DNA from 4 places in the Effusibacillus dendaii genome. Region 4 is predicted to be linked to each of the others. Evidence: riboswitches for the same ligand, from Rfam matches in the RefSeq annotation. Region 4 holds a riboswitch; each other region holds the start of a gene.
The links. A riboswitch is a leader RNA that binds a small molecule or an ion and turns the genes downstream of it on or off. The one in region 4 is predicted to bind cyclic di-AMP.
Positions count from the first base shown of each region.

Region 1: another riboswitch for cyclic di-AMP. It lies ahead of skT53_RS14165 (C40 family peptidase); the one in region 4 lies ahead of skT53_RS16320 (Na-translocating system protein MpsC family protein).
Region 2: another riboswitch for cyclic di-AMP. It lies ahead of skT53_RS17265 (DUF3055 domain-containing protein); the one in region 4 lies ahead of skT53_RS16320 (Na-translocating system protein MpsC family protein).
Region 3: another riboswitch for cyclic di-AMP. It lies ahead of skT53_RS18330 (C40 family peptidase); the one in region 4 lies ahead of skT53_RS16320 (Na-translocating system protein MpsC family protein).

Region 1 covers NZ_AP023366.1:2,630,761-2,632,956, forward strand. The annotation lists gene skT53_RS14160 (response regulator transcription factor) at 1-353, opposite strand, end outside; gene skT53_RS14165 (C40 family peptidase) at 539-1,129, opposite strand; cyclic di-AMP (ydaO/yuaA leader) riboswitch at 1,132-1,264, opposite strand; gene skT53_RS14170 (polysaccharide deacetylase family protein) at 1,425-2,196, opposite strand, start outside.
Region 2 covers NZ_AP023366.1:3,252,043-3,254,238, forward strand. The annotation lists gene skT53_RS17245 (2-keto-4-pentenoate hydratase) at 1-9, shown strand, start outside; gene skT53_RS17250 (4-oxalocrotonate tautomerase) at 49-243, shown strand; gene skT53_RS19280 (O-methyltransferase) at 304-549, shown strand; partial or broken gene skT53_RS19285 (SAM-dependent methyltransferase) at 501-623, shown strand; cyclic di-AMP (ydaO/yuaA leader) riboswitch at 753-884, shown strand; partial or broken gene skT53_RS17265 (DUF3055 domain-containing protein) at 1,083-1,340, shown strand; partial or broken gene skT53_RS17270 (LrgB family protein) at 1,470-2,023, opposite strand.
Region 3 covers NZ_AP023366.1:68,782-70,977, forward strand. The annotation lists gene skT53_RS00340 (alpha/beta hydrolase) at 1-576, shown strand, start outside; cyclic di-AMP (ydaO/yuaA leader) riboswitch at 649-775, shown strand; gene skT53_RS18330 (C40 family peptidase) at 776-1,657, shown strand; gene skT53_RS19055 (IS3 family transposase) at 1,733-1,870, opposite strand.
Region 4 covers NZ_AP023366.1:3,071,043-3,073,238, forward strand. The annotation lists gene skT53_RS16310 (nitroreductase family protein) at 1-207, shown strand, start outside; gene skT53_RS16315 (hypothetical protein) at 299-493, opposite strand; cyclic di-AMP (ydaO/yuaA leader) riboswitch at 853-996, shown strand; gene skT53_RS16320 (Na-translocating system protein MpsC family protein) at 1,077-1,460, shown strand; gene skT53_RS16325 (APC family permease) at 1,664-2,196, shown strand, end outside.

The sequences.
Region 1 (2,196 bases), 440 kb from region 4:
CGGCGGCTGAGCGACCGCATTCTCGCCAATAACTCTTCAATCGCAAACGGCTTTGGAATATAATCGTCTGCCCCGCTGTCCAATCCGGAAACCCGATCCATCACAGAGTCACGGGCTGTAAGCATAATAATGGGCGTATCCTTGACACTGCGGACTCGCCGGCAGATTTCCAGACCGTTTAAGCCGGGAAGCATCAGGTCAAGCAATATGAGGTCCCATTGGCCGTTCAGCGCTTTCTGCAAACCATCCCGACCTTCATAGGACAATGTCACCACAAATCCTTCATGCTGAAGTTCCAGCTCGATAAACCGGGCCAGATTTTTTTCATCTTCAATGACCAAAATGTTTTTCATCGGTTCCTCCGCCAGAGGCTTGGCGAAAGCCAAGTTTTCTTTATATTGTATCACCGGGAGTGAGAAAATCTCTGAGAGCCAGATGAAAATTCTCTCATTTTTCGACTAAGGGATAAGCAAAATCCCCCAGGGGCTGATAAGCCCATCCTGAGGGATTTCACGATTCTAAAAAACCCGTTTGCAGATTAATACATTCGTTTGACCGAAGTGATATGGTTGTACCAGTAAGAACCTGGTTTCAGCGGCAGGTAGCCGACTTTCCCAAGTCCGCCGCCTTCCTGTATCATCTGTCCGTTGCCCGCGTAAATCCCGACATGGCTTCCGTTGTTAAAAATGACAAGGTCGCCGACCTGCATCTGGCTTTTCGGGACAGGGTTCCCGACCGAAGATGCCTGTACTCTGGATGCTCCGCTCATTTTGTAGCCCAGTGCATGGTGATATACATAGGCGGTAAAGTTTGAGCAGTCAAATCCACTTCCCCCCCGGTCTTTGCTGGCTCCCCAGATATAAGGAGTACCCAGCTGGCTTCTTGCTACCATCAGTACCGCATTTGTTTTGTCCTGCCGCGTTGCGTCGAGCGGCGCTTGTGGTTGAACCGACTGGTCATATGTGACACCCGGCGGCAGATTGAATGATGCCGACCGGGTTGCCGCCGTATGGCTAGTCACTGCTCCCTGGTGCGTCGCCATATGGCGCGTAGCCGCAAAAGACGGACTGACAAACGCTGCGCTAAGCATTCCGATGGCCAACAAAGAAACAACTTTCTTTTTAAACATGAAATACCTCCCTTGTGAAGCCTGCGAGGTTAGCTGACGGGTTCGGATAGAAGGGATTTACCCGACCAAAATTGGTTTCACCCCGGATAACTGGTTCCCCCGCGCCCGATTTCTGGGCTTCGGCTGTTGTGACAACCTTACCATAGTTTCCAACCGGATTTCAGCCTGTAAATTCTGGTAAACTGCTGCAAAGCCAGTAAAAAAGCCGCCTCACGGCGGGCACGTAACTTACAAACAATTTTGGTAGATTTCTATTTTCTCCAAATTAATGTAAACTGTCCACCCAAGAGAATATCTAACCCATTTTTGAATATTTTTCCCGCAACTCTTTAGTGGAGATGACGATCAATTTGGGAATTAATAACTCTTTTTTCGTTTGAATCCGTTGCTTTCCTTGCGGGTGCATCACATACAGCAAGATCTTTAAATAGATGCGGGTGGCGAACGTAAACACCCCTTTTGGCAGATCAAGAATCCGGAAGCCAAACTGATCGGGTCCCCGGTTGATCAAAGAAATGCCGTAAAATCCCTTTACATCTTGAAAGCGCGGGTGTTTTAACAATTGAGCTGCTTTCGGCATCACCTGTTCCGTCAGGCGCACCAAGCGAATCGCCAACTGCAACGGGGAACGGGCATGCGCCCCATATTTAAAGAGAATCTCGTTGTTTAAATGAAGCTCCGCCACACGGTCCCCCGTATGAATTTCTTCCCCGTTTTCAAAGCGGATGGTCTGTCCGCGATACGTGCGAACCCGTACCTTCAACAGTGGATTGGACGGATCAATCGGCTGCAGATGAAAGCATTTATCAAAAAGCCTTTCCCACTTCATCCAGACGGAGACAAGGAGCCGTTTTGGGTAACTGAGCGCCAGTCGGCCGGGTGACAGGCGGCCAGGCGCTTTTATCATTTCGTCAATGCGAACCGGGACAAACCCTTTTGAGAGGATTTGCGGCAACACCTGTTGGAGGGCCGACAGCATCTGTTCCGGTGCGTCATGGTCGGCTCCAGGTGTACTTCCGCAATCATGCAAAAGGATCACGGAGCCGTCCGTGATTCCAGTCAGCAAT
Region 2 (2,196 bases), 180 kb from region 4:
ACCGAGTAAAATTTGAGCCAAAAATCCAATAAAAAGGGGCTGTGCGATATGCCATTTGTACAAATTCAGATGCTTGAGGGCAGACCGGAGGAAAAAATCAAGCAGATGATTCGTGACGTAACGGATACGATCGTAAACACGTTAGACGTACCGAAAGAAAACGTTCGCGTTGTGGTTTCGGAAGTTCCCAAAACGCACTGGGGAATCGCGGGTACGCCTGTTTCTGACATTCCTGGACGATAGTTCCGTACCTCCCGGACGATAGTTCCCTATCCGACTTAAAGACCGTCTGATCTGTTTTGATTGGACGGTTTTTATCTGCCGATTGGCTCATCAGGCGGTTATCCGACATTGTTTCTGGCTGATGCCGCAAGAGCCAACGGGGGTAAGGTGTACACTTGCGAAAACGATTCTTTTAAGATTGAATTGGCCAAACAGACTTTTGAAAAGGCGGGACTCGACAAATACATTGAGTTGATTGAGGGAGATCTTTACAGACGGTGGCATCACTCGAGGGCCCGTGGGATTTTGTGTTTATCGATGCAGTGAAGGAAGAATACATTTTTTACCTCGCGATGGTATGGCCGAAACTCCGGTCAGGAGGACTGATAGTAGCGGATAACATGCTTTCTCATAAAGGAATATTGGGGATTACGGCCTATCAGGGATTTGTAAGACTGCAGGACGATGGAGCAACCGTAACGGTACCATCGGATCAAGCGATGAGTTCACTTGTAAATATTAGTGGAGGCTTAACTAGGCCGCTGAATTCCGAAAGGAAGCGGGGGAAACAATTTTGGGGTGAATCCGGTCGATCGATCGGTAGGGCAATCTCTTAAGCCCGAATCCGACAGCTAACCTCGTAAGTGTTTAAGAGAGGAGTGAGGACATTGTTCCAATTTCTTAATTTTACGCCCCGTAGGGATTTTTCCTATGGGGGTTTTTTAACAGCTTAGAAAATATAAAAATGTGATATTCCATCACCATTTTTATACTTTCGGCTGTCGAAAAAGGTTTCCTCTAATAGACGCCGCTTGACCGCGAATATGCTTCGGTAGAAGCCTTTTTTAGATCACGAGGAAACGACCCGCACGCGTCATGTCGGATTCGTATCTGGCGGAACCCGATTCGATTTTACGTTGACATACACCGGACACTTTTTCGGAAAAACGTTGGTGACTTGTCTTCAATCGAATCGAAGCGCGATTTTGGCTATTGACGACATGGACAACCTCGACCACCTTGTTGCGACGTTTGGCTTGAGTAAGGCAGATGCCGTTCGCTTATCAAATTTCTTAAAGGAACCGCTTGCTGATCGATTGCTTCACTCGGAGTATTAAGCATCGGAAACCTTGCTGCTATAGACACACGTCTGTGGAAAATCCGACCTTCTTTCGAGAAGGTCGTTTTCAATTTATCCAAAAATCGATCCGAAATTCATGTTTGATGTGCTCTGATTCTGGAAGTTCTCACAAATAAAACAGCCAAACAATCAAAGGTGCAAAAACAGAGCCAGAGAGCGCGCTCAACGTCATCGCAACGGAACTGATCGATACCGTTTGTTCTCCATATTCAAAAGCCTTCGCGATTCCGATCGCATGCGACGCGCTGCCCAGTGCGATTCCCCGACCCAAAAAATTGTTGATTCTGAACCAGTTGAAGATATAGGGGCCAAAGACGGGACCAGTCAATCCTGCGATCATGACAAATACAGCGGCCAGTGGAGGAATCCGCCTAAAACCGGGAGCAAATTTTTGATTAAGATGTTCCTTTGCTTATATAACGGGTAGGCAAGAGAAACAACGGATGGTCCTAACAGGAGGTTACTCCATTGCCCTCCAATCATATAGGTACTATACGGGATTTGAAAACAGACAAGAATGACAACAAGCGCGACCAATAATAGAAAAAAACCAATAATACTGCCCGGAATCGGCAAGTGCAGCAAGTTGTGCAGCCAATCTCCAACAAATGAAACAGCGTATAAAAACGCAATTTGTGCAATGATTTTCATGATTTTCATTCGTATGGTTGGATCCTAACGGATACAGCTGTAAGAGGAATACCGTCCCTCCTTGCTTTTGCATGATATTTTAGGTTCTCAATACTTTACACATAGAATAACGCATCGGGAAAGAATTGTAAAAATAGTAGTTGCAACAAAACAACAGAACTACTTAGTGTTATGTTTATGTA
Region 3 (2,196 bases), 450 kb from region 4:
CTGCTGGAAGTGAGTCGGGAAGTTGGCGATCGGCCGATTTTTCTGTTGGGTCATTCGATGGGAGGGCTTGTCACCATCCGGCTTTTGCAGCATCCGAATGCCGAGCAACTGCCGATTCGGGGTGCTGTTGTGACATCTCCTTGCCTGCGTTTGCGAATGCGGGTTCCGAAGTGGCAGCAGAAGTTGGCGAAACTGCTGTTGCGAATTGCACCAAAATTGCGAATACCAAACCGTATTCGAGCGAACGACGTGTGCCGCTCGGAGGCGGTTGCCAGCCAATACCGGCAGGACCCGAATATGGAGTTTCGCGTTTCCGTGCGTTGGTATCACGAACTACAGAAAGCGATGAAAGATGCACTGCTGCAGGCAGGATCTGTGAAACACCCCCTCTTGATTCTGCAGGCGGGGGCGGATCGGCTCGTGGATCCGGAAGCGGCCATCGTATTCGCGGAACGGCTTACGGTAGTGGACCGATCATTAAAACTGTATCCGGGACTCTATCACGAATTGCTAAACGAACCGGAGCAAGAGGTGGTATTGGGAGATCTCACAAATTGGATCAAATCCAGAAAATAGGCCGAAAGAACTAGGTTATTACGGCAAAAGTCTATTGAAGTTCGACAAAATAGCTGATAACTTAATAGAGTAAGAAAAAATTTGCCGAATCTGACAACTGTCAGTACGGGGGAACTATTTTTTGGGGTGAATCACACACGTGTAGGGGACCTCAACCCGAACCCGACAACTAACCTCGGAGGCAACAGGAGGAGTCGCGTTGAATAGGCATTTGGCATCTCTAGTTTTTGCGGGGGCTGTTTTTTCTGCATCCCTCGGCATCGCAAACGCGCAAACGGTGTCGTCCGACACAGCGGCGTCAGCATCGACTACAATGTCAACGGTGAAAGAACCATCACCTTCATCGACGCCATCCGCAGCATCTTCGTTACCGGATGTAACGAAACAGACGCTATCACAAACCACGTCGTCACAATCTTCAACCGCATCGCCTGATACAAAATCAGCTCCCGCTTCCACTCCAGAGCCATCGGAGAATATTCTGGCGTTTGGGTCACAAGGAGATAAAGTGACTGCGATTCAGCAGCAGTTACGGATTTTGGGATATTTCACATATCCTTCAAACACTGGTTATTATGGTGAATTGACTGAAGGTGCCGTGAAAGCATTCCAAAAGGACAACGGAATTGAAGTAACAGGCAAAGTGGGCCCGACAACCGCCAAAATATTGGCAGACGTGGCTGCTAAAAACGAGGCGAATTGGAAGCAGTCAAACGCTGCCAAATCTTCTCAGTTGATTGATACGGCTGAATCGTTGATCGGCACGCCTTATGCTTGGGGCGGTACCAGTCCAAGCGGGTTCGACTGTTCCGGTTTTGTGAATTATGTTTTTAAGAATACAAAAGGTATTCAACTGGGCCGCACCACTGGAGATATGTATTCGGAAGGCACACCGGTCACTGATCTGCAGCCCGGAGACCTTGTATTCTTTGCCACGTATTCCTCGGGACCGTCACATGTAGGCATCTATGTGGGTGACAACCAGTTCATTTCGTCGACCGATTCCTACGGAGTCAAAATCGACAGCCTGAGCAATTCGTATTGGGGCCCCCGATATTTGGGCGCAAAGCGCATCGGTTAAACTACAGAAAAATTAGCAAAGCCTGATTAAATCGTCATAACCCCGCCCAGTGGAGAAGAGTACAAATAGAAAGATTTAGGCAGCGACCGTTTCCCGGTATTTAACCGGGGAGCGGTCGCTAAGCTTTTTCTGAAAACGATTATGGTTTTGGAAGAAAATATAATCTTCTATGTACTTGATTCGCTTCAGATAGTATGCGAGGGTTTGATAAATAGATTTTTTCTGTCTTTAAGTGGGAAAAGAAGGACTCGATACAGGCATTATCCAGACAAATTTGTTCTGCGTGAATGGCTACCCGATAGGTCGAGCTTTTTGAGTTTCGATTGAATACCTTGGAAGTGTGTTGAAACCCTTATTTGGAATGGAGGAACCACCCCTACCCTTAATATCTATTATAAGAATGCGGCTTTTCCAGTTCGTGTCTCTAATAGTATAATAAGTAATTATTACTCGATCGTAAAAAGAAACTGCTGCCAGTGTCGACTCCAAGGAAACCAAATACTTTTATAGGTTCATCAAGGGAAGCTATCGACCTGGCA
Region 4 (2,196 bases):
GCATTTGGGGCGGTTCATCATACGCAGGATGCGGAGGAATCAGAGCGGAGAGAGACATTTGTGCGCAGCGCTCTATCTATTCCGGATGATCGGCGCATTTTGGCTATCCTCGGGTTCGGCTATTCCAAGCAAAATCCGGTGCCAAAGCAAATGTATCCGCGAGAAACCGTTGTGTTTTACGATAAATTTGGCAAAACAAACCCGTAATGGTTGGAAGAGGATCGCACGACACTACCGGTATAATTGGAAAAAAGCGGCCAACCGTCTTTCGGTTGACCGTGGCGGGAAGTGTTCTCGATTAGCGAGGAGCTGTACGATGCAGGTTGCGCAACGCTCTGCCAATAAACACAAGAGCATCGCCCATCTCTGCTTCGGCAGCTTCAACTCCAGTACGGGTCCGAAGAAACCGTCTTGCTTCTCGAAGTTCTCTGATGGCTCTTCTAAGATTGCGACGTGCACGCCGTCTGCGGGCTGCATTCCGTTCTGTTGCCATTCCTGTTCACCCCCCGAGCGCTGTATTCAAACCGCGATCGTTTTTGACCAGCGGTTTACTCCAGTAAATGTCGGTTTGCGCGCTATTGAACCGGGCGTATTAAGGATTTCGGCAGGAAAAACGGATAAATCCGCATTTGTTATCAAGGGTAAAGACGATTGGCGCCGTCTACCTAACTGATGGAGCTGGCGGATATTTTTCGATGGGTGGAGCTTAATGAGAAATGACGAAAAAAAGAGATACCATAAGAATATAAGTGATAAATAATCTTTTTATATTTATTTGAAGTCTATTTTGAGTCATTTTTATGAAAAACACATGTCGCAAAAATCTTAAAATCCAAGTATTATCGTACCAACAATTCAATCTAGCCTAATCTTGTTTTACAGCAAGAGCGGAGGAACCAATCAAGTGGGGTTAATCCTGATTGATCAGGAGGGATGAGATACACTTCTCTGCCATCCTACCCGTCAGCTAACTTCGTCGGCTAAAGCAGGGAAGGTCCAAAAGACCTATCCAGTATTCGTTGTGATGGTCTTTTTTGTTTTGTGCAAGTAACACCGCTCGGAAAGAGGTTTAGATTTTGGCGCAAACTACAAAAAACAGGCTGGAAGCAGAAATTAGTGAATCCTACATTAAACTTCAAAGGGAAATTTTGGGGCGGGGTCCGCAGGAAACAAAGACATACATCATTCGAGACATGGTGATTGTTCGAATGAAAGGTGTGTTGACACATGAAGAAACCCATCTTGTACAGTCGGAAAAAGGGAAACAGCTTGTCAAGGCGATGCGCAGGATCTTGCGGGAACAATACAGTCAGGATACGGAAGGAATCATCTCACGCATTACGGGGTGTCAGGTTATCTCCAGCCATAGTGACGTAAGCACGAAAATTGGCGAGCAAGTGGAATTGTTTATTTTAGATTTGGATCTGGAAAAGAAGTTGAAGGAAAAAACTGAACAGTGACCATGTCAGGAAGACGGAATACAGGGACCCCCGAAGCGGGATCCGGGTATTTTGTAAGCCTGCGGGCTCGTGGAAGGTTTCGATGTGTCATGTGACATGTAGGAATCGTGCGAGAAACCGCAGGCTTATGTTTTTTCGGAAATGATAGCAGTCGATTTTGGGGAATCCTATCGAAAGACAGAGCCTACGGGAGGCACAGAACTATGCCTAGTCAAACACTTAGAAAGATCCTGTTCGGACGACCATTAAAATCAAGCGAGGCAGAAGCTGAGAAAATGCCCGTGTGGAAGGCGCTGCCGATTTTGTCGTCAGACGCTCTTTCCTCTGTGGCATACGGCACGGAGCAAATTCTCTTGGAACTGGCGACTGTTGGGGCTGTAGCCTTCTCCTTTTCATTGCCGATAGCAGTAGCCATTATCATTCTGATCGCCATTTTGGTCGTAAGTTATCGCCAGGTGATCGATGCGTATCCGCGAGGAGGCGGCTCTTACATGGTCGCCAAGGAAAACCTGGGACTCATGTGGGGACGTCTTGCGGGTGTCTCACTGTTAATCGATTACACGTTGACGGTAGCTGTTTCTGTAGCAGCCGGAGTTCAGGCGCTTACGTCTGCTTTTCCGGCAACGGTGCCTTACATTGTCCCGATCGCGATTGCCCTTGTTTGGATAATGGTCTGGATGAACCTGCGAGGAACGTCTGAAGCGGGTACGGTTTTCGCGTTTCCAACCTATCTGTT